3 regions of the Bilifractor sp. LCP19S3_H10 genome follow, and region 3 is predicted to be linked to each of the others. Evidence: predicted binding sites of a transcription regulator. Region 3 holds the regulator's gene; each other region holds the start of a gene.
The links. The regulator Rex, encoded in region 3, represses fermentation and respiration genes when NADH is low (regulators of the CRP and FNR family bind a similar motif). The targets are predictions, from matches to a motif close to ATTGTTAANTANTTAACAAT.
Positions count from the first base shown of each region.

Region 1: the regulator Rex is predicted to act here: its motif matches at 5,421-5,440, upstream of ACTQZS_RS04465 (acetyl-CoA C-acetyltransferase).
Region 2: the regulator Rex is predicted to act here: its motif matches at 3,644-3,663, upstream of pckA (phosphoenolpyruvate carboxykinase (ATP)).

Region 1 is NZ_JBQKFT010000004.1:34,740-44,614, forward strand. It holds gene ACTQZS_RS04445 (electron transfer flavoprotein subunit beta/FixA family protein) at 1-713, opposite strand, end outside; gene ACTQZS_RS04450 (acyl-CoA dehydrogenase) at 803-1,969, opposite strand; gene ACTQZS_RS04455 (3-hydroxyacyl-CoA dehydrogenase NAD-binding domain-containing protein) at 2,183-3,058, opposite strand; gene ACTQZS_RS04460 (enoyl-CoA hydratase-related protein) at 3,167-3,961, opposite strand; gene ACTQZS_RS04465 (acetyl-CoA C-acetyltransferase) at 4,061-5,251, opposite strand; gene ACTQZS_RS04470 (butyryl-CoA:acetate CoA-transferase) at 5,516-6,862, opposite strand; gene ACTQZS_RS04475 (DegV family protein) at 7,317-8,183, shown strand; gene queA (tRNA preQ1(34) S-adenosylmethionine ribosyltransferase-isomerase QueA) at 8,278-9,306, opposite strand; gene ACTQZS_RS04485 (histidine phosphatase family protein) at 9,293-9,875, opposite strand, start outside.
Region 2 is NZ_JBQKFT010000015.1:26,731-36,605, reverse strand. It holds gene ACTQZS_RS11490 (trypsin-like peptidase domain-containing protein) at 135-1,943, shown strand; gene clpX (ATP-dependent Clp protease ATP-binding subunit ClpX) at 1,954-3,510, shown strand; gene pckA (phosphoenolpyruvate carboxykinase (ATP)) at 3,879-5,483, shown strand; gene mscL (large conductance mechanosensitive channel protein MscL) at 5,659-6,105, shown strand; gene ACTQZS_RS11470 (DUF3048 domain-containing protein) at 6,514-7,629, shown strand; gene ACTQZS_RS11465 (dihydrofolate reductase) at 8,089-8,601, shown strand; gene ispG (flavodoxin-dependent (E)-4-hydroxy-3-methylbut-2-enyl-diphosphate synthase) at 8,650-9,705, shown strand; gene ACTQZS_RS11455 (PolC-type DNA polymerase III) at 9,758-9,875, shown strand, end outside.
Region 3 is NZ_JBQKFT010000002.1:33,235-43,109, forward strand. It holds gene ACTQZS_RS02040 (CinA family protein) at 1-101, shown strand, start outside; gene purF (amidophosphoribosyltransferase) at 304-1,737, shown strand; gene ACTQZS_RS02050 (CTP synthase) at 1,880-3,496, shown strand; gene ACTQZS_RS02055 (LL-diaminopimelate aminotransferase) at 3,500-4,714, shown strand; gene ACTQZS_RS02060 (NADP-dependent isocitrate dehydrogenase) at 4,934-6,145, shown strand; gene ACTQZS_RS02065 (ABC-F family ATP-binding cassette domain-containing protein) at 6,256-8,292, opposite strand; gene ACTQZS_RS02070 (redox-sensing transcriptional repressor Rex) at 8,478-9,119, shown strand; gene ACTQZS_RS02075 (NAD(P)H-hydrate dehydratase) at 9,285-9,875, shown strand, end outside.

The sequences.
Region 1 (9,875 bases), on a different contig from region 3:
GCTCCCTTGCGTACCTTGTCGGAAGCCTTCGCGATCTTTGTCGGAGAACCAGCGAGACCGCAGTCCTCATCCTTCAGTGTAGTCAGATCATCGCGATTGTAAGTGGTGATTTCCGCGTCAACCGCATCCCAGATTCCCGCCGGAGTCATGTAGCGCGGAGGATTCAGCTCGGAAAGAGCTGTGATCAGGCAGGGCATCTTTGCCTTCAGCACATGATATCTGTCGTCGAACTGACGCTCAACCTCTACGGTCTTCTCCGCCTCGTTCACCTTGATCGCCTGCGCATAGGAGATCACCGGAATGCCGAGGTGCTCGGCGATCTGCGGTCCAACCTGCGCGGTATCGCCGTCGATCGCCTGACGTCCGGTGATGATCAGATCATACTCTCCGATTTTGCGGATCCCGGCAGCAAGCGTCGAGGAAGTCGCCCAGGTATCTGCTCCGCCGAGCTTCCTGTCGGTCAGAAGAACGCCCTTGTCCGCGCCCATCGCAATCGCCTCGCGAAGAACATCAGCTGCCTTCGGAAGTCCCATGGTGAGGACCGTAACCTCCGCTCCGGTCTCGTCCTTGATTCTCAGTGCCGCCTCAAGTCCGGCCTTGTCGTCCGGATTCATGATGGCAAGCATAGCCGCACGGTCCAAGGTACCATCCGGTTTGAATTTGACACCGCCTGCGGTATCCGGTACCTGTTTAATACAAACAATTATCTTCACGGTATATTCCTCCTGTTATTTCAGTAAACCGCATACAGTCTCTTACACACGCTTCGCGTGTGACGATCCTGTCTGCGTTTTCGAAGAGCTTATTTCAATAGATTTGCAGAAATAACCATACGCATAACTTCTGCGGTTCCCTCATAGATCTCGGTGATCTTTGCGTCACGCATCATACGCTCTACGTCATACTCTCTGATATAACCATAACCGCCGTGGAGCTGTACACATTCTGTCGTGACATCCATCGCGGCCTTTGCGGCAAACAGCTTTGCCTCTGCAGCCTCTACGCTGTAAGTGGATGCCGGTGAGAAGCCGGCAGCGTCCTTCGCGCAGGCTGCCTTATATACCAGAAGCTGAGCAGCGTCACAGGTTGTCTTCAGATTTGCGAGCTGGAACTGTGTGTTCTGGAACTGTGCGATCGAACGTCCGAACTGCTTTCTCTCCTTCGTGTAGGCTACGGTAAGATCCAGCGCGCCCTCCGCGAGGCCGAGAGCCTGTGTCGCGATTCCGATACGTCCGCCGTCCAGCGTGTGCATGGCGATTCCGAAGCCCTTGCCCTTCGCGCCGAGGATGTTCTCCTTCGGGATGCGGCAGTCCTGGAAAATCAGCTCATAGGTCGCGGATCCGCGGATACCCATCTTCTTCTCCTTCGTTCCGAAGGTGAAGCCCGGCGTTCCCTTTTCCACGATGAACGCGGAGATCTCTTTCTGCTTTCTGCCACGTTTCTCAACCGTTCCGGTTACCGCAATGATGATGTAAACATCCGCTTCCTTGCCGTTTGTGATGAAGCACTTGGAGCCGTTCAGAACCCACTCGTCTCCGTCAAGGACTGCCTTTGTCTGCTGTCCCTGCGCATCTGTTCCGGCGCCGGGCTCGGTCAGACCGAAGGCACCAAGCCACTCACCTTTTGCGAGCTTCGGAATATATTTCTTCTTCTGCTCCTCGGTACCGAAGGTCATGATCGGGTCGATGCACAGAGAAGTATGAGCAGAAAGAGCAACCGCAGTCGTTCCACAGACCTTTGCGATCTCTTCCAGACAGAGCACATATGTCAGTTCATCGCAGCCCTGTCCGCCGTACTCTCTGGGAGCGGTAATTCCCATAAAGCCGTATTTTGCGAGCTTGTCAAATGTCTCGCGCGGAAATCTCTCTTCCTCATCGATCTCCTGCGCAAGAGGCTTTACTTCATTCTGCGCGAAGTCTCTGAAAAGAGATCTCGCCATTTCATGTTTTTTATCTAACGTGAAATCCATGTCTAACCTCCAAACGTTATTATAATCTCTTCCGGAAAGCAAAACGGGCAACCGCACGCGTGAACCGGTGGCAGATACGTCTGTACAGCCACTCGATGCAGCGCCGGAAACCGGAGCCGGACGTCTTTTCGAAGGTGTCCTGAAAGGACACGCGTTTATCCGGCAAACGAACGCAGTGGTCCGCTGCCGGAAAATGTATGCTTTATGATTTGATTACTTCTTGTCGGTCGGAACCTTTCCGCCATTGGAGTAATCATAGAATCCAATTCCGGTCTTGACTCCGAGCTGTTTGCCGCGAACCATCTTGCGAAGGAGCGGGCATGCGCGGTACTTGGAATCACCGGTCTCTTTGTAAATGACATCCATGATGGCAAGTACAATATCAAGTCCGATATAATCTCCCAGCTCAAGCGGTCCCATCGGATGGTTGCATCCGAGCTTCATAGCGGTATCAATGCCTTCAATATCAGAAACGCCTGCAGCGTATACACAGATTCCTTCATTGATCATCGGCACAAGGATACGGTTTACAACGAATCCGGCTGCCTCATTAACCTCTACCGGAGTCTTGCCGAGCTTAACCGCAATCTCCTTGACCCGGGCAACGGTCTCAGCAGGAGTGTTGATTCCGGCAATAACCTCTACCAGCTTCATAACCGGAGCCGGATTGAAGAAATGCATTCCGATGACCGGTTTTGCAAGTCCGGATCCGATCTCTGTGATAGACAGAGAAGAGGTGTTGGACGCGTAGATGCAGTTCGGGTTCTTTACGACGTTCTCCTGAAGATCCTTGAAGCAGTTTTTCTTGATTTCCATATTCTCAAGAGCCGCCTCTACGATCAGATCAGCATCTGTGCAGATTGTGTTCAGTCCGGTTTCGATCTTGCCAAGGATTCCATCAACAGTTGCCTGGTCAATCTTTCCCCGCGCCACTCTCTTATCGAGGCCCTTCTTGATCTTCGCGAAGCCGCCGTCAGCGAACTCCTGCTTGATATCACAGAGATAAACCTTCTCCACTTCATCGCACTGTGCAAATGCCTGTGCAATACCGGAACCCATTGTGCCGGCGCCAATAATACCAACTTTCATTGCTGTACCTCCTGCATAGATTATTCTATAGTGATGGAAACAGTATCTGGTGTCCGGCTTACGGAACGCGAAAAAACCGGTGCCGGACACCTGTACTGTATTATACGATTACTTGTTCTGGAATGCCACGTGTTTTACCTTCTTCGGATCATCCTTTTTGCGGAGGAAATTTGCCATTCCCTCCTTCTGATCCTCGGAATTGAAGCAGGAACCGAAGAGCTTCTCCTCGATCACAAGTGCATCATCGATATTCTCCTGAAGGCCCTCGTTGACCGCTTTCTTGCATGCTCTTACCGCGATCGGCGCGTTGCCCGCGATAATGGAAGCAATTTTTTTCACCGTTGGCATCAGCTCTTCCTGCGGCACCACCTGGTTGACAAGACCAATGCGGAACGCCTCATCCGCCTTGATATTTCTTGCGGTGTAGATCAGCTGCTTTGCCATTCCCGGTCCTACCAGACGAGCAAGTCTCTGTGTGCCTCCAAAGCCCGGCGTAATTCCAAGGCCGGCTTCCGGCTGTCCGAATACGGCATTCTCAGAGCAGATGCGGAAATCACAGCTCATTGCGATCTCGTTGCCGCCGCCCAGAGCAAATCCGTTAACCGCGGCAATGACAGGAATCGGGAGCGTCTCAATTTTGCGGAACAGGTCATTTCCCTTCTTGCCGAAAGCCTCTCCCTCGGCAGCTGTCAGGGTGCTCATCTCTCCGATATCCGCACCGGCTACGAAGGATTTATCGCCGGCACCGGTGATGATGAGGCAACGGATGGTATCAAGATCAATGCCCTCAATCACCTTCTCCAGATCGTCAAGAACTTCGCTGTTTAATGCATTCAGAGCCTTCGGGCGGTCAATAGTGGCAATTGCTACCGCGCCTTCGGTTTCATATGTAACATATGCCATGATAGAAACCCTTTCTTATCCAATATGATTCAGGAGCCGGAAACGGCTCTCCCTGTGCAGGGAAAAACAGCTCCGTTTCAGCTCCTGATAAGTTTCCGTTTACTCCTCGTATCTCTCTACCGCGGTAGCGCAGCCCATGCCGCCGCCGATGCAAAGAGTTGCAAGACCTTTGTTCGCTTTTCTCTTCTGCATCTCATAGAGCAGGGTAACAAGGATTCTTGTTCCGGAGCATCCTACCGGATGTCCAAGAGCGATTGCTCCTCCGTTTACATTCAGCTTCTCCGGATCAAATCCGAGTTCCTTGGCAACTGCGAGAGACTGTGTAGCAAATGCCTCATTTGCCTCGTACAGATCGAAGTCCGCAACGGTCATTCCGGTCTTCTTCAGCAGATTTCTGGTAGCTACGATCGGTCCTACGCCCATGATAGCCGGATCAACGCCGCCGAGCGCGCCTGCGATCCAGGAAGCCATCGGCTTTACACCGAGCTCTTTTGCCTTGGATTCTGTCATTACTACAACTGCTGCCGCACCGTCATTAATTCCGGAAGCATTACCCGCGGTTACAATTCCGTCCTTCTTGAAAGCGGGGCGAAGCTTTGCAAGTCCTTCTGCTGTTGTTCCCGGGCGCGGTCCCTCATCGGTATCAACGATGGTAACCTTGCCCTTACGTCCCTTTACCTCTACCGGAACGATCTCATCCTTGAACTTGCCCTCTTCAATTGCCTTGCAGGCTTTCTGCTGAGATTTTGCGGAGAACTCGTCGAGCTCTTCTCTGGTCAGGCCGTATTTCTCGGCAACATTCTCAGCTGTGATTCCCATATGATAATTGTTGAATGCATCGGTAAGAGCGTCATGCGTCATGGAATCAATCAGTGCTCCATCGCCCATTCTGTATCCATAACGTCCGTTCTGCAGAAGGTACGGAGCTTTGGACATGCTCTCCATGCCGCCTGCAACAACGATTTCCGCCTCTCCCGCACGGATCATGTCTGCTGCCATGTTGACAGCCGCAAGTCCGGAACCGCAGAGAATATTAAGAGTCATTGCCGGAACCTCAACCGGAATTCCCGCATTTACAGATGCCTGACGGGCAACGTTCTGTCCCTGTCCTGCCTGAAGTACACATCCCATGTATACCATGTCTACCTTATCCGCCGGTACTCCGGAGCGCTTCAGAGCCTCTTTGATAACAATTGTTCCGAGATCAGCAACCGGAACTGTGCTAAGTTCTCCACCCATCTTACCGATCGCAGTACGGCAGGCGCCAGCAATAACAATTTTCTCAGCCATATTAAAGCCTCCTTAAAAAATAAATATTATAGTACGTGAAATATGTATATCCTCATGAATCACCGTCAGGAAAAAGCCGGAACGCTGTACCGCGTCTTCTGATTCAGACCGCCGGAACAATGCTCGTTTATTTCTTAACGATGTAATCATCATACCCCTATTCCGCCTTTTTGTCAAATATTTATCAATCTTTATTTTGGAAAAAACTTGCTAAATTTGGATCGCAATCTTGTATAGTTTTTTCCTTGACATCGCCGCCGCATGTCATCTCTTATTGGACCGTCTCCAGATGTTCATTTTCTCCGCCTCACGGATCAGTTCATCCCGTACCTTCGGATGCGCGATATTGATCAGCTGTTCCGCTCTCTGCCACATGGAGAGCCCCTTCAGGCAGACCTTTCCATACTCGGTCACGATATACATCGTGTTCGCGCGGGTATCTGTAACCACGCTTCCCGGGGTCAGCGTCGGACGGATCCGGCTCTTGATCTCCCCGGTCTTTTTGTCCTTGTACGCGGACGACAGGCAGATAAAGCTCTTTCCGCCCCTGGATTTATACGCTCCAAGTACAAAGTCGAGCTGTCCGCCGGCTCCCGAAATATTTTTGATCCCTGCGCTCTCGGCGTTAACCTGTCCGTAGAGATCAATGTCCACAGCGTTATTAATAGAGATAAAATTGTCAATCGCGCCGATGGTATCGATGTCGTTGACATATCCGACAGAGGCAGCCATACATTCCGGATTTCCGTCGAGATAATCGTACATCCTTCGGGTGCCGGCGCCGAAAGCATACACCTGAAGCCCCCGGTCAATGTTCTTCTTTGACCCGTTAATTTTGCCCGCCTCTGCCATATCCACGAAGGAATCCACATACATCTCCGTGTGAATACCCAGATCCTTCAGGTCACTTTCCGCAATCATTTTGCCGATCGCGTTCGGCATTCCGCCGATCCCCAGCTGCAGGCAGGCGCCGTCCGAGATTTCCGGAACCACAAGCTCCGCGACCGCCTTATCCACATCACTGGCCTCTCCGCCTGCCGGCACCTCGTCAATCGCAGGATCATCTCCCTCAACGATCATATCGATCTGGTCAATGTGCACGTAATTATCCCGGGTTCCGAGACATACCGGCATGTTTTTGTTCACCTCTGCGATTACGATATCTGCCGTCTCCACAACAGCGCTCATCTGACTCGCGCAGGGACCGAAATTGAAGTAGCCGTGTTTGTCCATCGGCGATACCTGAAAAATTGCCACATTCAACGGCATCGTGCTCTCTCTGTAGAGGCGCGGCAGCTCAGAATAACGAAGCGGCGTATAAAAGCAGAACCCTTTGGATACCGAATGTCTCTCCACCGGATTCATATGCCAGCTGTTCCAGATAAAATGTTCCGCCGGATTTTCAATTCCGAAGATAGCCGGAGCATGGCAGAGAACGCCGCCGCGGATGTTCACGTCATGAAGCTCAGGCATTCTCTTCGCCAGGGCTTTATCGACAGCAACATTTGTTCCTACACACCATCCGTAATCAACCCAGTCGCCGCTTTTAATTACCGAAGCTGCCTTCTCGGCGGTTACCAGTTTCTCCTTGTACTTTTCATCGTAATTCATCAGCCCATTCCTCCTCTTCCAGACGCCTTTCTGTTTCCATTTTCAGGGACCGCGCTTTATGATATTTTTTTAACAACCTATCTGTATTTTACCATTTTTGTGACAAATGTAAATTATTTTTCTGCTATTTTCTTTTCCCGCTATTGTCTTTCTGTTTCTTCGCCTCCTCCATTTTCCGTTTACATCCGGTTCTGTATATAATTTCGCATTGGTTACCAATCACAGTTAGAAAAGACAGTTTTTTCACATTATCCGCCGCACCTCAAGGGCAGTCTTCATGGAACAACCCTGCCGAAGCACCACAAACGGAACAATTTTCCAACAACTGTCTGACCGGAACAGCAAGAACAGCGAAAATTCCTGCTTTGCACTGTTCATTTCTTTCGAAAAAGGATATACTGAGTTTAAGCGTCTGCAACAACCCAAATTCATGGCGCTGGACAGGAGAATATATATGAGAGAGATTCTCATATCAACAGAAAGCGGATCGGATCTTCCGGAATCGCTTGTGCAAAAATATCAGATTCATGTCGTTCCAATGCATGTCATTATGAACGGCGAGTCATTTGACGATGGTCATTTTCCGATTGACCGCGTATTTGACTATTTTGACGAAACCGGAAGAATTCCGACAACATCTGCGGTAAACGAGGGTGAATACATCGACTTTTTCCACAGGCTGCAGGAAGAACATCCCGGATGTGTGATTTATCACTTTGCTTACTCTGCCGCCGCATCAAGCACATATGACCACGCCCGGCTTGCCATTGATGACGAGGGTTTTCAGGATGTCTATCTGATTGATACAAAGTCTGTATCCGGAGGCTGTACCGCTTACATATCGGAAGCATACCGTCTGATCCGGGAACGCGGGGAACAGATCACGGATTACAGTGCCTTCGCGGATGAACTCCGCTCTATCTCAGATCATATCGAGTGCCAGTTTATCCCGGCGACACTCGCATATCTGCGGGCCGGCGGAAGAGTATCCAATGCCTCATACATTGCCGCCAACATCCTCAATCTGAAACCGCTGATCGAGATTGACAGCACCGGTCACCTGATCGCAACCAGGAAATACCGGGGTTCCATGCGCAAGATTGTCGATAAGTTCTATCGGGATTTTCTCAGCCGTTATGACTGCCGCAAGGATACCCTGTATCTGATGTATGGAAAGGGACTGGCTCAGGATGTTTTGGATCGTATGAAGGAAATCGCTGTCGAGAACGGATTTCAAAATACTGAATACGTCATGACCGGCTGCACCATTTCCTGCCACGGCGGAAAAGGTGCCATGGGCATCGCTGCGGTCACTGTATAAGCTCGGGCGGCTGTTCTGCATAAGCAGAACAGCCGCCCTTAATCGTGTTTACGGCCACAGGTGGCCGCAAACCGCAAATAATGAGATTTTGCTGTTATTCTATAAGCATCGCATCCCCGAAGCTGAAGAAGCGATATTTTTCCTGCACAGCGATGCGGTACGCATTCATAATATTATCCTTACCCGCAAACGCGGACACCAGCATGATCAGTGTGGATTCCGGGAGGTGAAAATTCGTGATCAGTCCGTCCATAATCTTGAACTGATAGCCCGGATAGATAAAAATGCTGGTCCAGGCGCTGCCCGGCTGAAGGATTCCATTCTCATCTGTCGCGGATTCCAGTGTGCGGCAGCTGGTTGTGCCCACACAGATCACCCGGCCTCCTGCTGCCTTCGTATCATTGATGATTTTTGCCTGATCCGGCTCTACAATATACATCTCGGAATGCATCTGATGCTTCGTGACGTCCTCTACCTTTACCGGACGGAAGGTGCCGAGTCCGACATGAAGCGTCACATGCGCAATCTTCACGCCCTTGTCCCGGATCTGCTGAAGCAGTTCCTTTGTAAAATGAAGTCCTGCCGTCGGCGCTGCTGCCGATCCGTCATTCTTCGCGTAGACGGTATTATATCTGGTGCGGTCCTTCAGCTTGTGCTTGATGTACGGCGGAAGAGGCATCTCTCCGAGCTTGTCCAGAATTTCCTCGAAAATTCCCTCATAATGAAACTGAATAAACCGGTTTCCATCTTCTGTCACATCAACGACGGTGCCTGTCAGGATTCCCTCGTGTCCGAAAACAAGTTCCGTTCCAACCTTGCACTTCCTTCCGGGCTTCACCAGCGTCTCCCATATGTTATCCTTCTTCCGTGTCAGAAGCAGAACCTCGATCACCGCGCCAGTATCCTTCTTGGTCCCGTAAAGACGGGCAGGAATCACCTTTGTATCATTGATGACCAGACAGTCCTTATCTGTCAGATGGTCTATCACCTGCGTGAAGTGTTCGTGCCGCACCTCTCCGGTCTCTCTGTTCAGGCACATCAGTCTGGAGGAACTTCTGTCCTCCAGCGGGTCCTGGGCAATCAGTTCCTGCGGCAGGTCGTAATAGAAATCACTTGTTTTCATCGGCATGTTTCTTTTTCTCCTTCTGATCACCGGCATCTGACGGATGCTTGTAAAAACTGTGATAGTATTTTTTCGGATAAAATACCTGATCCGATGCCTCCAGCCTTCCCACTCCGTTTTCCACGTCAATAATGCTGACGGAGCAGTTCATCGGCACACCTCCGTGCCAGAAATCCTCTTTGTTATCGTATACATTGTTCAGAAAAGCACGGACGGCGCAGCCATGTGAGGATACCAATACGGTTTTGTCCTGCAGATCGGGGTTGTGAATCAGCTCCTCATAAAAATTGTGCGTTCTCTCCAGGACATCCTGAATCCGTTCCCCTCCCTCCGGCGGAATATAATGAAGCGGATCCTCCTGAAACCGGATATACTCATCCAGCGGAATCTGCATTCTCTCCGGATGATCCGCATCGCAGCACAATCCTTCCCAGACTCCGAATCCGATTTCCTCAATTCTCGGTTCCAGAATCACCGGAACCTTGCGGTCCGCGAGAATAATTTCAGCCGTATGACGGGCACGAACCAGAGGACTTGTGTAGCAGATATCAAATTTCACTTCCCGAAGT
Region 2 (9,875 bases), on a different contig from region 3:
GTATGTGTTCGCAGCACAGAGGATTACCGCAGTTTTGCTTACTGTTTTCACATATTCTACACAAATAACAGGTAAAATACGTATATTAATGGGTTTTCACGCTATACTGGCGTTGAGAACGGAGGAGCTTGCATATGAGTGATATACACAACGATAGAAATTCCGTTTCGTCATCGGAAGAGAACACCGGAACACCAGATTCGTCTCAAAAGGAAAAGAGCGGAAATCGGGATGCGGAAGCGAAGACGACCTACAGCTGGGTGAACCCCAAACTCCGGCAGGGTGGATCGGAACAGAAAGGAAATAATCCCTGGTCCGGCGGAAGTGACGGAAATTACTGGAGATACAGTGACCATACCGGAAACGGAGAAGGACAGGGAGAACAGCACAGAACGGAAGAAGATGCCGACGCTCATCAGGAGGAGGGCAGGGGAGATCCCTGGTCCGGCCGAGGCAGAAATGACTATTCTGATTATTCGGCTGGCAGCAGTCGAAGGGACCGGAAAGGACGGAAAAATCTTGACCAGGATCACCGGGTGAAACGACCGCGACGCAGCGGCAGACATTGGGCAACGGTTGCAGCCATGGCAGTGGTGTTCGGCCTGATCGCGGGGCTGGTTGCCTACGGCGTTAATTATGTCGGAAACCTGATCCACCCGGTCTATTCATCGGCATCGGCAGGAGAAAACACAGATACCCCGAACCATTCCGGCAAGGATGCTTCGGATGAGACGGAAAATGTCACGGCTTCTTCCGGGACAGCGCTTACGCCGGATATTGCGTCTACAGGCAAGGATCAGGAGATGTCGGTCGCAGAGGTCGCATCGGCCGCTATGCCGTCGCTGGTGACGATTTCTACCATGTCCGTAGAAGAAATGCAGAGCTTTTTCGGAGGCACACAGAAATATCAGGTCCAGGGAGCCGGAACGGGCGTTATTATCGGAGAAAATGATTCGGAGCTTCTGATCGCTACAAATAATCATGTGATAGAAGGCGCGACGCAGGTATCCGTGGGATTTGTGGATGAGTCGGTTATTTCCGCACAGATCAAGGGATTCGACGAGGATCATGATCTTGCAGTGGTTGCGGTAAAACTCTCGGATATCTCGGATGATACAATGGGTCAGATCCGTGTGGCAACCGTCGGGGATTCTGATAAACTTGTTCTGGGTCAGCAGGTGGTGGCTATCGGAAATGCGCTCGGATACGGCCAGTCGGTGACAAGCGGGTATGTCAGTGCGCTTAACCGGTCGCTTCAGCTGTCTGATGGCACAAATACATTCAATTCAGACGGTCTGATTCAGACAGATGCTGCCATCAACTCCGGAAATTCAGGAGGGGCGCTCCTGAATATGAAAGGAGAGCTGGTCGGCATCAATGAGGCGAAGCGAAGTGGTAATGGCTCACAGGCTTCTGTAGATAATGTGGGTTTTGCAATCCCCATGGCAAAGGCGGAACCGATTCTGGAGGATCTCATGAATGAGAACACCAGAACACGGCTGGATGACGATGAGAGAGGCTATCTGGGAATCACATGCGCAGATGTCACCAGCGAGTACTCACAGATCTATAACATGCCGGAGGGCGTCTGTGTTACGTCTGTGGTATCCGGAGGACCTGCGGATCAGGCGGGAATCCGGAAGGGAGATGTGATCACAAAATTTGACGGCAAGAGTGTTACTTCATATTCCAAATTGGAAAACCGGCTGAAGTATTATTCTTCGGGTGAGGAAGTTCCGGTTGTGATACAGCGGGCGAGCGGGAGCTCCTATAAGGAACAGACGGTGAAGGTAACTCTGGGGACAAGTGATGCGATCAGCAGCATTCAGAATCCGGATTCGCAGGACCAGGGACAGGATAACAATTCTTCGGGTATGCCGGGAACAGAGCCGGGCGGAAACGACAACAGCGGAGATATCTTTGGACAATTTTTCGGATACTGAGAGGATAATTATGATTGACGATAAGGATATTATTGACGGAGATTTTCGGGAAGTGCCGGATTCCGGGGAGAAGAATGCGGACGAAGGGGATGCGGCTGATAAGGGCCAGAACGAAATAACTCCGGACGAGGTAAATGGGGACGTAAAAAATTCATCCGTTTCTGCCGGAACATGGAAGACGCGGGAAGAGGATACGGACGATGAAGAAAAGCGTCACAGCGGGCATTACTGCATGATGTGTCATCGTCCGGAAAGCAGCACGGGGAAGCAGATCGAACTGCCCGGCGGGATGTACATCTGTACGGACTGCATGCAGAAGGGATTCGAGGCAATACAGAATCCCGGAATGAATGAGATGCTGAGCAAGCTTCCGCCGAACATCGGCATGATCGATTTGTCCGGACTTGGTTTCGGCATGCCTGCCCGCGACCATAAAAAGAAGGAAAAACAGAAGACACCAAGAAAGAAGCTCACAATGCAGGATGTGCCGAGACCACATATCATTAAGGCAAAACTGGACGAATATGTCATCGGTCAGGAGCATGCAAAGAAGGTGATGTCTGTTGCAGTGTATAACCACTACAAGAGAATTCTTCAGACTCCGGAGCAGATGAAGGACGGGACAGAGATCGAGAAATCAAATATGCTGATGATCGGTCCGACCGGGTCCGGAAAGACTTATCTGGTTCAGACGCTGGCAAAACTGCTGGATGTGCCCTTGGCCATTACGGATGCCACGAGTCTGACAGAGGCCGGATATATCGGAGATGATATCGAAAGCGTTGTGTCGAAGCTTCTTGCGGCGGCAGACAATGATGTGGACCGCGCGGAGCACGGCATCATTTTCATCGATGAGATCGACAAAATTGCCAAAAAGAAAAATACCAGTCAGAGAGATGTGAGCGGCGAGGCAGTTCAGCAGGGCCTTCTGAAGCTTCTTGAGGGAAGTGAGGTAGAGGTTCCGGTAGGGGCCACAAGCAAGAACGCCATGGTTCCTCTTGAGACGGTGAACACGAAGAACATTCTCTTTATCTGCGGCGGCGCCTTTCCGGACCTCGAGGATGTGATACGGGAGCGCCTGAACCGCACATCGTCCATGGGATTCCAGGCAGATCTGAAGGACCGGTATGAAGAGGACCCTGATATTCTGCAGAAGGTAACGAATGAAGATCTCCGGGCCTTCGGAATGATCCCGGAGTTCCTTGGAAGACTTCCGATTATTTTCTCTCTCGAGAGCCTCACCGAGGATATGCTCGTTAAGATTCTTCGTGAGCCCAGAAACGCGATACTGAAGCAATATGAGAAGCTTCTTGCGCTTGACGGGGTGAAGCTTGTCTTTGACGACGGTGCGCTGCATTCCATTGCGAAAAAGGCCCTTGATAAAGATACCGGTGCCCGTGCGCTTCGGGCAATTATTGAGGATTTTATGCTGGATATCATGTATGAGATCCCAAAGGATGACAACATCAGTGAGGTTGTGGTGACAAAGGAATATGTAGAGCATACCGGAGGACCGAAGATTATCCTGAGAGGACAGGAACAATCCGGCAGCCCGATTCCTTCCTGATTATGAAGGAAAAGAGGTATTCTCAAAGGCGGCAGTTACATGGATGAAGCCGTCAGCTTCAGAATTGCTGTGTTGCTTGCATTTTAGCAATCGGCAGGCATTCATTGTGAAAAAATGTATTTTTCAGGATACAATTGACAAATTTTTGTCGAAATCCACAGTTTTGACGAATGTTGGTGACATTAAGGTTGGAATCATGTAAAATGATTTCCGTAGAAGATTACGCAGTTATATTTGATCACACAGATATCGGAGGAGCTGTTTATCGTTCCGCTCTGCTGAAGATGCGGAAGATGCGGGAAACCCGGGAATGACTTCCAGATACCAGGTGATTCATGAGTATTTCTGTAAAAGGAGGAAGCAATTCAATGGCTAACGTAGATTTAACAAAGTACGGCATTACCGGAACAACAGAAATCGTATACAATCCATCCTATGAGAAGCTGTTTGAGGAGGAGACAAAGCCGGAACTCACCGGATATGACAAGGGTCAGGTTACTGAGCTCGGCGCGGTTAATGTTATGACCGGTATTTACACCGGACGTTCTCCTAAAGATAAATTCATCGTTATGGATGAGAACTCGAAGGACACAGTATGGTGGACATCCGACGAGTACAAGAATGACAACCATCCGGCTTCTCCTGAGGCATGGAAGGCGGTTAAGGAAATCGCGAAGAAGGAGCTCTCCAACAAGAAGCTCTATGTCGTTGATGGTTTCTGCGGCGCGAACAAGGACACCAGAATGGCTGTTCGTTTCATCATGGAAGTTGCATGGCAGGCACATTTCGTAAGAAATATGTTCATCAAGCCGAATGCTGAGGAAGAGGCAAACTTTGAGCCGGATTTCGTTGTCTACAACGCATCCAAGGCAAAAGTTGAGAATTACAAAGAGCTTGGCCTGAACTCCGAGACAGCCGTTGTCTTCAACGTAACCTCCAAGGAGCAGGTTATTATCAATACCTGGTACGGCGGAGAGATGAAGAAGGGTATGTTCTCTATGATGAACTACTTCATGCCGCTGAGGGGCATCGCATCCATGCATTGCTCCGCGAATACAGACCTGAACGGCAAGAACACAGCTGTATTCTTCGGCCTGTCCGGAACCGGCAAGACCACACTTTCCACTGATCCGAAGCGTCTGCTGATCGGTGATGATGAGCACGGCTGGGACGACAACGGAGTATTCAACTATGAGGGCGGATGCTACGCAAAGGTTATCAACCTGGACAAGGATTCTGAGCCGGATATCTATAACGCAATCAGAAGAGATGCTCTTCTTGAGAACGTAACGGTAGACAAGAACGGAAAGATTGATTTCACGGACAAGAGTGTCACAGAGAACACCCGTGTGTCCTATCCGATCGATCACATTGAGAAGATTGTAAAGCCGATCTCTCACGGCCCGGCAGCACAGAATGTCATCTTCCTTTCTGCCGATGCATTCGGAGTTCTTCCGCCGGTATCTATTCTGACACCGGAGCAGACAAAATATTATTTCCTGTCCGGATTCACTGCAAAGCTTGCAGGAACCGAGCGTGGAATCACTGAGCCGACACCGACCTTCTCTGCGTGCTTCGGACAGGCATTCCTTGAACTGCATCCGACCAAATATGCAGAGGAACTGGTCAAGAGAATGGAGCAGAGCGGAGCAAAGGCTTATCTTGTTAATACCGGATGGAACGGAACCGGAAAACGTATCTCCATCAAGGATACCCGTGGTATCATCGATGCCATCCTGAACGGGGATGTTCTGAAGGCACCGACAAAGAAGATCCCGTACTTTGATTTTGAGGTACCGACAGAGCTTCCGGGTGTTGACAGCAGCATTCTTGATCCTCGCGATACCTATGCTTCTGCATCTGATTGGGATGAGAAGGCAAAGGATCTTGCGGCGAGATTCATCAAGAACTTTGCAAAATATGAGGGTAACGAAGCAGGTAAGGCTCTGGTTTCCGCTGGTCCGCAGCTCTGATAGATAATCGAAATCGTAAACTCCTGTGTGCAAGGCCCGGAGGCCTTGCCACAGGAGTTTATTTTTGCGTTGTGCGGCACAGGAGAATTGATTATAATCAGATTAAGCCGGTACGTGCAGAACACCGGTAGAAACAGATACTTTAAACTGGTACAGCCCAGAGGAGGAAGAATCAATGAAGGGATTTATGAAGGAATTTAAGGCGTTTATTTCGCGCGGCAATGTCATGGATATGGCGGTCGGCATTATCATTGGCAGTGCTTTTACCGCCATTGTAAATGCACTGGTGAACAATATCATTATGCCGTTGATCTCTGTGATAACAGGCGGCATCAGCTTTGATCAGTGGAATATTACGATGGGCGCCGGAAAGGATGCACCGGTGCTTGGACTTGGCACATTTATTGCTGCCGTCATCAATTTCCTGCTCATCGCGTTGGTGCTGTTCTTGGTAATTAAAACGATCAACAAAATGCATGAGGGCGCCGACAAACTTGTCGGAAAGCAGAAGGAAGAGGAAAAACCGGTCACGAAGATCTGCCCGTATTGCAAGTCTGAGATTCCGCTTGAGGCTACAAGATGTCCGCACTGCACCTCTCAGCTTGATAAAGATGAAGCATAAAAAAGTATCCGGGTTGGAGTACTGGAGGTGAGTAAATATCTGTTTTTGTACGAAACAGTCGACGAAAATAGTAAAAACGCATAATAAAATATAAATGACACGGCAATCCTTTGAACAACTTGCCATATCATGCGTGATGAACTATAATGTGATTGTTGGCTGTTGGCTGTTGGCTGTTGGCTGTTGGCTGTTGGCTGTTGGCTGTTGGCTGTTGGCTGTTGGCTGTTGGCTGTTGGCTGTTGGCTATTGGCTGTGCGCGGCACGCAGCTGCCTGCAGGAAGCATTGGTACAGAGGCTGTCCGTGCAAAGGTATCGGTGCAGAGATAACAGCATCAACACTGGCATCAGGATATCTTTGCAGAGATGGAGGATATCCTTACAAAGACAGGAATTGGGGGATTTGAACGATTGAGAAAGAAATATATTATGGCTTTGTTATGTCTGACGATTGGCGCGGGGCTTGCCGCAGGGTGCGGGAGGGCGGAAACTGTTGATGACTCGGTAGCACTGGTCACCGCTACGCCATCACCGACCGGCACTCCGACGGTTACGCCTTCTGCGACACCGACTTCGACGCCTGAGGAGACTCCGACGGAAGCTCCGAAGTCGGAGAGTACACTTCCGGAAGGGCAGATGTACAGTTACCTGACCGGAGAACCGATAGATACTGCTGCAGGGTCCAGAAGACCGATAGCGATCATGATCAATAATCTGCAGCCTGCGGTTCCGCAATCCGGCATCAATCAGGCGGACCTCTTGTATGAAATTGAAGTAGAGGGAAATATCACACGTCTGATGGCGGTGTTCCAGGATCCTTCCAATATCGGGAAGATCGGACCTGTGAGAAGTGCGCGCCCGTATTTTGTATATTTTGCGATGGATAACGAGGCAGTCTATTCTCATTACGGCTGGAGTCAGCAGGCACAGGATCTGATCACTTCTCAGAACATGGAGGACATCAATGGAATGACTGCGGGCGGGTTTTACCGCTCGGAGGATCGCAAGGCGCCCCACAATGTTTATGTCGCAGGATCTTCTCTTACAAGTGACGCAGACAGCCTTGGCTATAACAGGGCTTACCCCGAGGGCTATGCGCCGAATCTTGCATTTAATACCACGGATACGGACATCAGCGGAGAGGTGGCGAATACCGTTCACATTCCGTTCAAGTACGATGATCCTTATTTTGTGTTCAATACAGAGGACCGGCAGTACTACCGGTATGAGTACGGCTCGGAGCACATAGATCAGGAGACGGGTGAGCAGCTGAAGTTCAAGAACATCATCGTACAGTATGTCAGTGAGTGGCATCTGGACGATAATGTGCATCTCGATATGAATCTGTTTACTTCCGGGACCGGCGTATTCTTCACAGACGGAAAAGCGATTCCGATTACATGGGAGAAAGCCGATCAGAATGACAATACTGAATATTTTGACAGCAATGGCAATAAGATCATGCTGAATCCCGGCAAGACGATGTTTGAGATCTGTTCGGATAAGAATTCAGCCAGCTGGTCCTGATCCGACCGGAGCAGAAAGCCTCACCCGCTCACACAAGGTGTGAAGCGGTGGGGCCAATGCCGCGACAAACCTGATGATAGTATCTTTGCGCGCAAGTCCGGTTTGCCATTTGAAAAATGTATGGCAGGTATGCCTTCCGGTTGACAACCTTTGGAACGATTTATAGAATAGAAGCTGAATGGAAATGCCTGCAGGAGCAGCGGGGATCTTCAGGATGGCAGCCTTGTTATCTGACCGTTGCGGCCGGCAGAAGATCTGTGAGAAACAGGTCTTTTTTTATTTACGCGAACAGTGAGCCGCAGCCGAATGCGAAGTATTCGTGTGCGGCGAGCGTCGCGATAGCGAGATAAAACTCGCGCAGCGTGTTTTATCTCGTTTATGAAAAGAGCGAATCGCAGTCAGGCACGGCGATCCTGTGTGCTTTTTTAAGAGATTGTATAATGATGAGGTGTTTGGATAGTGAAAGCGATTGTTTGTGCAGATCAGAAATGGGGAATCGGTAATCAGGGACATCTTCTGGTGAACATCCCTTCTGATATGAAGTTTTTTCGGGATACGACGATCGGTCATGTCGTGGTGATGGGAAGAAGAACCTTCGACGGACTTCCGGGTGGTCGGCCTCTGGAGGGAAGGGTGAACATTGTTTTGTCCAGAGATTCGAATTTTCATCCGGCAGGTGCTGTTGTAGTCCGGAGCAAAAGAGAGCTCTTAGAGGAGCTGAAGAAGTATAATACGGATGAAATCTTTATCATCGGAGGCACTTCGGTCTATGAGCTGATGCTTCCGTATTGTGATGAGGTTCTGGCGACGCGGGTTGGTTTTATCTACCAGGCGGACTGTTATTTTCCAAATCTGGATTATATGCCGGAATGGGAACTGGCAGAGGAAAGCGAGGAGCAGACCTGTTTTGATATCGAGTTTGTTTTTCGAAAATACCGCAGGAAGTATCACACCGCGTTTCCTGAAATGTAGAGGGCAGAAGGCAGAGGCAGATGCTGCAGCAAACGAAAGGATTTTATGATGAAGACGAAGACAGTACGCATCGGAGACAGAGTGATCGGCGGTGGAAATCCGATCCTGATTCAGTCCATGACAAATACGAGGACGGAGGATGTGGAAGCGACGGTTGCACAGATCCGGGCGCTGACAAAGGCGGGATGTGATATTATCCGCTGTACGGTTCCGACGATGGAAGCAGCAAAGGCTATCACAGAGATAAAGAAACAGATTGCGATACCGCTTGTTGCGGATATTCATTTTGATTACCGGCTGGCGATTGCGGCGATGGAGCACGGAGCGGACAAGGTACGTATCAATCCCGGGAATATCGGAAGCTCCGACAGGGTGCGCGCGGTGGTAGACTGCGCGAAGGAGAGGAAAATTCCGATCCGTGTCGGAGTTAACAGCGGCTCTCTGGAGAAGAATCTGCTGGAGAAGTACGGCGGTGTAACTGCTGAGGCGCTTGTGGAAAGCGCGTTGAAGCAGACGGCTATCATTGAGGACATGGGGTATGATAACCTCGTCATCAGCATTAAGTCGTCGAATGTCATGATGTGCGCGAAGGCACATGAGTTGATATCGAAAAGGACCGATCACCCGCTTCATGTGGGCATCACCGAGGCCGGGACACTTTATTCCGGCAATCTGAAATCGGCGATCGGACTTGGCATCATTCTGTATCAGGGAATCGGTGATACCATCCGTGTATCGCTGACGGGAGATCCTCTTGAGGAGATCCGGACCGCAAAGTTTATCCTTCGGACGCTCGGACTTCGGAAGGGAGGCATTGAGGTGGTATCCTGTCCGACCTGCGGACGAACGCAGATCGATCTGATCCATCTGGCAAATGAAGTGGAAAAGATGACAGAGAACTATCCGCTGAATCTGAAGGTGGCGGTGATGGGATGCGTTGTAAACGGACCCGGGGAAGCGAGAGAGGCGGATCTGGGAATCGCCGGAGGAAAGGGCGAGGGACTGTTGATCCGCAGGGGCGAAATCATCCGAAAGGTTCCGGAGGATCAGCTCCTGGATGCCCTCAGAAATGAACTGGAACATTGGGAGGATCCCGGATTGTGATTGGAGAGTCAGATCTCAGATGAGTGAAACGCAAATTCTAGGAGAAAACGGAATGCAAGGGGAAACTGGAATCCTGGAAGAAAAGGAAATGCAAAGGGAAACTGAAATCCATGGCGAGAAGGGAATCCGGAAGGAAACAGATATCCGGCAGGATTCAACAGGAAGTGCGG
Region 3 (9,875 bases):
TCAGAAAATACAATTTCACAGGATCCAGAAACGAGGTACGCAGACAGGCGGTGAGAGAATCCCTGAATCTCGCGCTTTCCTGTCTGGGAGTCGCTCCATAAGTTCTGACTCACTGTCTGTGGGGGATCTTTCCTTCCCCGGCGGAGGGTGAGTTTTTCGTTTGTAAAATATGCTTTTCTTTCGGTTAATCCATTTTTGCATTTTAGCGAACTTGTGCGATTACTCCGCAGAGAATATGTAGTATAATAGAGTGGTTTTATTTTTGCTATTCATTTTTCACACAGCAGAAACTGGAGGAAGCTGATGACAAATTATGAATCCGGCTTAAAAGAGGAGTGCGGTGTGTTCGGAATCTATGATCCGGACGGCGGAGATGTCAGCAGGACCATCTATTTTGGTCTGGAAGCTCTGCAGCACCGCGGACAGGAATCCTGCGGCATTGCGGTGTCCAATACCAACGGGCCGAAAGGACGCGTGAATTCCTACCGCGGACTGGGGCTTCTGAACGAGGTATTTAAGGGAGATGAGCTTCAGAATCTGAAGGGAAACATCGGTGTCGGCCATGTCCGTTATTCCACTTCCGGCGCGCTCAACGTGAACAACGCACAGCCGCTTGTCCTGAATTACATCAAGGGTTCTCTTGCTCTGGCACACAACGGAAACCTTGTAAATGCCTATGAGCTTCGGGAAAAAATGGAGAACACCGGCGCGATTTTTCACACAACCATTGATTCCGAGGTCATTGCCTACTGCATCGCCAGGGAACGCGTCAAAACGCCGAGCATTGAAATCGCGGTCAAAAAAGCGGTGACACAGCTCAGAGGAGCTTACGCGCTTGTCATGATGAGTCCGCGCAAGCTGATCGGTGTCCGGGATCCGTGGGGACTGCGTCCGCTGTGTATCGGAAAGAGAGACAGGGCTTACATTCTTGCCTCCGAGAGCTGCGCTCTTCATTCCATTGACGCGGAATTTATCCGCGACGTGAAGCCGGGCGAGATCGTCACCATCGATAAGAACGGAGAGATTCATTCAGAGTTCATGGATTGTGTCATTCCGAGAGAGAAGCAGGCGCGCTGTATCTTCGAGTATATCTATTTTGCCCGTCTCGATTCAAAGATTGACGGCATCGCCGTCTATGACGCGAGAATCCGCGGGGGCGCATCTCTCGCAAAGACCTACCCCGTAGAGGCAGATATCGTTGTCGGCGTACCTGATTCCGGACTTGCAGCCGCGCAGGGCTACGCGATGGAATCCGGCATTCCATTCGGCATCGCTTTTCACAAGAACAGCTATGTCGGCCGGACGTTTATAAAGCCCAGTCAGGATGAGCGTGAATCCAGTGTTAAGATCAAGCTGAGCGTCATAAAGTCCGTTGTCAAGGGGAAAAGAGTCGTGCTCGTAGATGACTCGATTGTCCGCGGCACCACAATCACCAATCTGATTCACACCATGAAGAAATGCGGAGCGACGGAGGTTCATGTGCGGATCAGTTCACCGCCATTTCTTCATCCCTGCTATTTCGGTGTTGACGTGCCGTCCAACAAGCAGCTGATTGCTTCGCAGAATTCCACAGAGGAAATCCGCCGGCGCATCGGAGCTGATTCGCTGGGATATATGCAGATCAGCGAGCTTCAGGACATGGTGGGCGACCTTCCGATCTGTAAGGCATGTTTTGACAGCAACTATCCCATGGAGGTTCCTGACCATGAGATCCGCGATGCCTTTGAAGGCAGCTGAGCATAGGCGAGGTGTCTGATACCGTCCAATCGATCAATAAACAGCCCTGCTGCAGGCGGCGCCATAAATATTACTGGCTTCGCGGGAAAGGGCGCAACCATATACACGCTGCGGCACGCATGCCCGGCAGGAGGAGGAGTGAATGTCTGTTAAATATGTATTTGTAACCGGCGGCGTTGTATCCGGCCTTGGAAAGGGAATTACGGCTGCTTCACTGGGAAGGCTTCTGAAGGCCAGAGGCTACAGTGTCACCATGCAGAAGTTTGATCCCTACATCAATGTGGATCCGGGAACCATGAACCCGATCCAGCACGGTGAGGTTTTCGTCACCGACGACGGAACAGAAACCGATCTTGATCTGGGGCATTATGAGCGCTTTATCGACGAGAACCTTGATCACAATTCCAACGTGACCACCGGTAAGGTATATTCCACCGTTCTGCAGAAGGAACGCCACGGCGATTACGGCGGCGGTACGGTTCAGGTTATTCCCCATATCACCAATGAGATCAAAAGCCGGTTCTACCGCGCGAAGACAGAGGATGAAGAGAAGATCGCCATCATCGAGGTCGGCGGCACGGTCGGCGATATCGAGAGCCAGCCGTTCCTTGAGGCGATCCGTCAGTTCCAGCATGATATCGGCCATGAAAACGCCATCATGATCCATGTCACCCTGATTCCTTATCTGAAGGCTTCCGGAGAGCTGAAGACCAAGCCGACGCAGACTTCTGTAAAGGCTCTGCAGAGCATTGGAATCATGCCGGATATTCTGGTATGCCGTTCCGAGTACCCGCTCAGTCAGGGTCTCAAGGACAAGATTGCCCTGTTCTGTAACGTTCCGAGCAGCCATGTTCTTCAGAATCTGGACGTGGAATATCTCTATGAGGCACCGCTTGCCATGGAGAAGGAGAATCTGGCCGACGTTGTGCTTGAATGTCTGCATCTCTCAGACCCGGAGCCGGATCTCTCCGACTGGACCGATATGGTAGAGTCCCTCCGGAATCTGAAGCACCACGTCACCATAGCCCTAGTCGGGAAGTACATTGCCCTTCATGACGCTTATCTGAGCGTTGTCGAGGCGTTAAAGCACGGCGGAATCAAGAACAGCGCGGAGGTAGATCTGACCTGGGTCGACTCCGAGAAGCTGAACCGGGACAATGTGGCTGAGGTTCTTGGTGATGTAGACGGCGTCATTGTTCCCGGCGGTTTCGGCGGCAGAGGCGTTGACGGAATGATTGCTGCCGCAGAGTATGCACGGACACACAAGATTCCCTACCTCGGTCTCTGTCTCGGAATGCAGGTTGCGATTATCGAATACGCAAGGAATATGTGCGGATATCACGACGCCCACAGCATTGAGCTTGATCCTGACACCATGCATCCGGTGATCGCCCTTATGCCCGATCAGAATGATGTCACGGATCTTGGCGGCACCTTAAGACTCGGTTCCTACCCCTGTGAGCTGAAGGAAGGCACCATTGCGAGAGAGCTGTATGGATCCAGCCTGATTCACGAGCGTCACAGACACAGATATGAGGTCAATAACGACTACCGCAAGCCGCTCACGGACGCCGGCATGGTGCTCTCCGGTATTTCACCGGACGGCCACATTGTGGAAATGATCGAGCTTAAGAAAGAGAATCATCCGTTCTATATCGGAACCCAGGCACATCCTGAGTTCAAGAGCCGTCCGAACCGCCCGCATCCGCTGTTCCGCGGATTTGTAGCCGCCGCATTAAAATACAGAGAGGAGAAATAACCGATGTTTAAAGCAAATCAGAATTACCTCCGACTTCAGGGAAGCTATCTTTTTTCCACCATCGCGAAGAAGGTCGCGGCTTATACCGAGGCCAACCCGGACGCGAATATCATCCGTCTCGGGATCGGCGATGTCACACAGCCTCTTGCTCCGGTCATTATCGACGAGCTTCACAAGGCTGTAGATGAAATGGGCAAAAAGGAGACCTTCCACGGTTACGCTCCGGATCTCGGATATGCTTTCCTCCGGGACGCGATTGCTGATGAGTACAAGGGAAGAGGATGCGAGATCAGCGCGGATGAAATCTTTGTGTCGGACGGAGCCAAGAGCGATTCCGGAAACATTCAGGAGATTTTCAGTGAGGACGCGAAGGTTGCCGTCTGCGATCCGGTTTACCCGGTATATGTGGATTCCAACGTCATGGCAGGCCGCTCCGGCGAGTGGATTCCTTCCGAGCAGAGATACTCCAATTTCATCTATATGCCCTGTACCGAAGCCAACAATTTCACACCGGAATTTCCGAAGGAAAATCCGGATATCATCTACCTCTGCTATCCGAACAACCCGACCGGAATGACCATCAGCAAGGATCAGCTTCAGGAGTGGGTGGATTACGCAAACCGGATCGGAGCCGTCATCCTCTACGATGCCGCCTATGAGGCATACATTACAGAGAAGGATGTTCCCCATTCGATCTATGAGTGTGAGGGAGCGAGGACCTGTGCCATCGAAATCCGCAGTTTCTCCAAAAATGCCGGTTTCACCGGCGTACGTCTCGGCTTCACCGTTGTTCCGAAGGATCTCCGTGACGCGGACGGCGTTTCTCTCCACGATCTCTGGGCAAGACGCCACGGCACCAAGTACAACGGCGCTCCCTACATCATTCAGAAGGCCGGCGCAGTCGTCTTCACACCGGAAGGGCAGAAGGAAATCCGCGCACAGGTGAGCTATTATCAGAAAAACGCCCGTGTCATCTATGACGGACTGAAGGATGCCGGATACACTGTATACGGCGGAGTGAACGCTCCGTACATCTGGCTCAAGACCCCGGACAACATGACCTCCTGGGATTTCTTCGATCATCTTCTCGAAGATGTTCATGTCGTCGGAACACCAGGTTCCGGATTCGGTCCGAGCGGCGAACACTTCTTCCGTCTGACGGCATTCGGCACCTATGAGAAGACCGTGGAGGCGATTGATCGTATCAAGTCCATGTAATAACGAAGGATCCGTCAGGAATCTTCATGGACGATGATTCCAGCACAGACACAGGCAAGAGGGATGCGAAACCGGATTCAGCGCACGCATCTATCCGGATACCGCATGAACTGAACGCACAGAATACGCATCCCGCGACATGCCGTGTAAACGGAACGCGCAGGATGCACCCCGCAGAATATCGCGAAAGAATCCGAAATAGAAGGCAGGTACAAAATAATGGGAAAAATTCAGATGAAGACGCCTCTCGTTGAAATGGACGGAGATGAGATGACCCGGATCCTGTGGCAGATGATCAAAGATGATCTGCTCACTCCGTATATCGATCTCAAGACCGAGTACTATGACCTCGGGCTGAAGCACCGCGATGAGACGAACGACCAGGTCACCAGAGATTCCGCTGAGGCGACAAAAAAATACGGCGTCGCCGTAAAATGCGCGACCATCACGCCGAATGCCGCGCGCGTGAAGGAATACAATCTCAAGGAGATGTGGAAGAGCCCGAACGGAACCATCCGTGCCATGCTGGACGGCACCGTGTTCCGCACACCGATTATCGTAAAGGGAATTGAACCGGTAGTCCGCTGCTGGAAAAAGCCGATCACCATCGCCCGTCACGCTTACGGAGATGTCTACCGCAACGTAGAGATCCGTGTTCCGAAGGCAGGTAAGGTTGAACTGGTGTATACCTCCGACGACGGTGAAATCACGAAGACAGAGCTGGTTCACAAGTTTGACGGACCGGGTGTCGTACAGGGCACACATAACCTGGATGATTCCATCACCAGCTTTGCCAGAAGCTGCTTTGATTTTGCCCTCTCCAGAAAGGAAGATCTCTGGTTTGCCACAAAGGACACGATTTCCAAGACCTATGATCACCGCTTCAAGGATATCTTCCAGGAGATCTATGACAACGACTACAAGGAAAAATTTGAGGCCTGCGGCATCACCTACTTCTATACACTGATCGATGACGCGGTTGCCCGAATCATGAAATCGGAGGGCGGATTCATCTGGGCCTGCAAAAACTACGACGGAGATGTCATGAGTGATATGCTGTCCTCCGCCTTCGGTTCCCTCGCGATGATGACCTCTGTTCTGGTATCCCCGCACGGATATTTTGAGTACGAGGCTGCTCACGGAACCGTTCAGAGACATTATTACAAGCATCTGCGCGGCGAGGAGACTTCGACGAACTCCGTAGCCACTATCTTCGCATGGAGCGGCGCTCTTCGCAAACGGGGAGAGCTGGACAAGCTCCCGGAGCTTGTTGATTTTGCGGATAAGCTTGAGAAGGCCACCATCACCACCATTGAGTCCGGAAAAATGACCGGAGATCTCGCGAGAATCACAACACTTCCGAATGTGAAGACGCTGAATTCCGAGGATTTCATCCTCGCCATCCGCGACACACTGGACTCCATGCTGTAAATACTTACACGGAAAATACAGGAACAGCCGCTGTGCAGAGCTCTGCACAGCGGCTGTTCCTGTATTTTACAATCATATTTTCATTCCGGCCATTATAGGATTCATTCCGGTCATTCTTCGTCGGAAGCTGTCTCCCAGTCTTCATAGAGTTCCTGAAGCCTGTCGTTGTTCGCGTTCTGTTCCTTCGCGAGCTCCTGGCATTTCTGCAGGTCCGTTCCGGTCTCCGGTTTCAGAAATTCTTCGTCGATTTCCTTGTTCCTCGCCTCCAGTTTCTCGATTTCCTCTTCAATTTTACGGATCCGGTTTTCCTTTTTCCGAAGTCTCGCCTGTTCTTCCTTCTGTGCTTTCCAGTCCAGTTTTCCGGAGCCGGAGGAATCCGTGGCTGCCGCAGGATTTCCATCTGCGGCGGTCTGTCCGGCCGGCGCTGATCCGCAGACTCCTGATTCGGAGCCGGAAGAGGAGAGAGACGCTGTCCCTGCCGCGCCGGAATTCTTTCCTCCCGCGCCGTCAGACGCGGGAGAGGAAGCATAGGCACGCGTCAGCTCTTCTTTTTTCTCCATGTAATAATCGTAGTTGCCGATATAGTTGACCAGAGTATGATTGGTCAGCTCCAGAATGCGGGTCGCCGTCTGATTGATGAAATAACGGTCGTGGCTCACATAGAGCACCGTTCCGGTATACTCATTCAGGGCATCTTCCAGTATCTCCTTGGAGATGATGTCCAGGTGGTTCGTCGGCTCGTCCAGAATCAGAAAATTTGCCTCCGAGAGCATCAGTCTTGCCAGGGATACACGCCCGCGCTCGCCGCCGCTGATCGAAGAGATCTTTTTGTACACATCATCGCCGGTAAACAGGAAGGCAGCGAGGACATTGCGGATCTCTGTTTCGGTCAGAGAGGGGTAGTCGTCTGCGATCTGCTGAAAAATCGTCTTCTCCGGGTCAAGCAGCTGCTGCTCCTGATCGTAATACCCGATATGGACCTTGGAACCGAGTGCGATTTTTCCCTCATCCGGTGTCAGAAGGCCGTTGATCATCTTCAGAATCGTGGACTTTCCGGTTCCGTTGTCACCGATGATTGCGACCCGTTCTCCACGCTTGATCTCAAAGGACTGATTCCGGAAGAGAAGGAGCCCCGGAAAAGACTTGGACAGACCGGTCACAGTGAGCACATCCTTGCCGCTTTCCGTCCTCGGCTTCAGCTCAATGCGCATATCCGCGCTGACTTCCTGCGGTTTTTCCAGTACCTCCATTTTATCGAGCATTTTTTCTCTGGATTCCGCGCGCTTGATGGACTTCTCCCGGTTAAACTGTTTCAGCTTCGTGATGACCGCTTCCTGATGACGGATTTCAGCCTGCTGCTTCGCCCACGCGTTGTACTGTGCCTTGCGCACGATCGATTTCTTCCGGCTGTATTCGTTGTAGTTTCCCTCGAAGCTCATGGATCTTCCGTTTTCGATCTCGATAACCCGCGTGACGATGCGGTTCAGGAAATACCGGTCATGAGAGACGATGAGCACAGTTCCCGGATAATTGATAAGAAAATTCTCCAGCCACTCGATGGAGGAGAGATCCAGGTGGTTGGTCGGCTCATCGAGAAGCAGGATATCCGGCTTTGTCAGCAGGAGCTTTCCCAGAACGACCCGTGTCTTCTGACCGCCGGAGAGGGAGCCCAGACGGCGGTCAAAATCTTTTTCCTCAAATCCGAGTCCCTTCAGGACGCCTGTGATCTCGCTCTCCGCCGCATATCCGTTCTGAAGCTCAAACTCATGCATCAGCTCTGTATAGCGATTCATCAGCGAAACGGCCTCTTCGCCCGTGACCGTGTCCATCCGGCGCTCCATCTCCCGCAGGCGCTGCTCCATATCAAGGATGTCCTGCTTTGCCTTCCGGACCTCCTGGTAGATCGTCTCGTCTGATTCCATGTCCTGGTACTGTGCCAGATATCCCATGGTCTTGCCGTGCGTGACGGTGACTTCTCCGGTGTCCGGGCTGAGAGCCCCGGTAATGATCCGGAGCAGCGTCGATTTGCCCGCTCCGTTCACACCGATCAGAGCGGCCTTGTCCCTTTCTTCAATATGAAAGGAAATATCCTTCAGGATTTCCTCTGATCCAAATGTCTTGCTGATATTCTGACAGGAGAGAATCATATCTGTCCACCTCACACATTCGTAGCTTTTCCTGTTTGCGCCCCGCCGCCTCTCTGGCGGAGCATTTACCTTCCAATTATACCGAAAAAAACCGACAAAGCAAGGGCGGCAGGAAAAAGAGAAATACTTTGACAAAAATTAGACAATTACATATAATGGTAGTAGCTTCAAGGAGGTTTTCTTATATGAGTCAGAAAGAGATTTCGAAAGCCGTTATCAAGAGGCTGCCCCGTTATTACCGGTATCTCGGTGAACTGCAGGAGGCCGGCGTTGAGCGGATTTCTTCCGGTGAACTCAGTCAGCAGATGAAGGTGACCGCCTCTCAGATCCGGCAGGATCTGAATAATTTCGGCGGTTTCGGGCAGCAGGGCTACGGTTATAATGTGCAGTATCTTCGGGAGGAGATTGCCAAAATTCTCGGACTGGACCGCATACACAATATTATTATTATCGGTGTCGGGCATCTGGGACAGGCTCTCGCGAATTACACGAACTTTGAGAAGAACAGTTTCCGTATCATCGGGCTCTTCGACAATAATCCCGAATTGAAGGGCAAGGTCATCCGCGGTGTTCCAATCCGTATGACGGAAGAGATTCCGGCCTTTCTCCGGGAGAATGATGTCGAAATCGCGACGCTGACGCTTCCGAAGGAGTATGCCATTGAGGTGAGCAAGATGTTGATCGAGAACGGCATTCACGCCATCTGGAATTTTGCGCACACCGATCTGAACCTTGTGGTGCCGAAGAATGTGGCTGTTCAGAATGTTCATCTGTCCGAAAGTCTGATGCGGCTGTCCTACAACCTCAAGACACTCGAAGAGAAGTAGACACCTGCCGATACAAGACGATACAAGAGCCCCTCGCGTAGATGGGGGCTCTTTTTGGAACAGAAAAGAGAAACATTATCGGATCACATAAATTGGGGCAGAGAAGAGAACGGTTATTGGATCTCATGAATTGCGCTGTCCTTCAGCAGAAAGGGAGGATACAGAATGAAACTGATCTTGAGTGCAAGGCAGCATCAGGACGCAGACCGAAGCGCTGTCGCGGCGGGGATGCCTTCCATGGTCCTCATGGAGCGGGCGGCACTTGCCTGTGCATCAGAAATTGAAAAACGGCAGTATGATATGGATCGGGTCCTCGTCGTCTGCGGAACGGGAAACAACGGCGGAGACGGAGTCGCCGTTGCCCGCATTCTCTGCGAGGAAGGATACAGCTGCACGGTTTTTCTTGCCGGACCGGAGGAAAAATTCAGCGAACAGCTGAAACAGCAGCTTCACATCATCGAGGGTTTTCCGATTCCGGTCATCCGCGCACGCAGGACGCCTGGCGAGGAGCTGGCGGATTTCCATCCGGAGGATTATTCTCTTATCATAGACGCTCTCTTTGGAATCGGACTCAAGCGTGACATCACCGGAATCTATGCCGAACTCATTGACCGGATCAATCATTCCGAGCTTCCTGTCGCCGCTGTCGATATGCCGTCCGGTGTCAACACCGACTCCGGCATGATCATGGGGACGGCTGTCCGGGCGGATCTCACCGTCACCTTCACAACCGGAAAGGCCGGGCTCTACATCTAT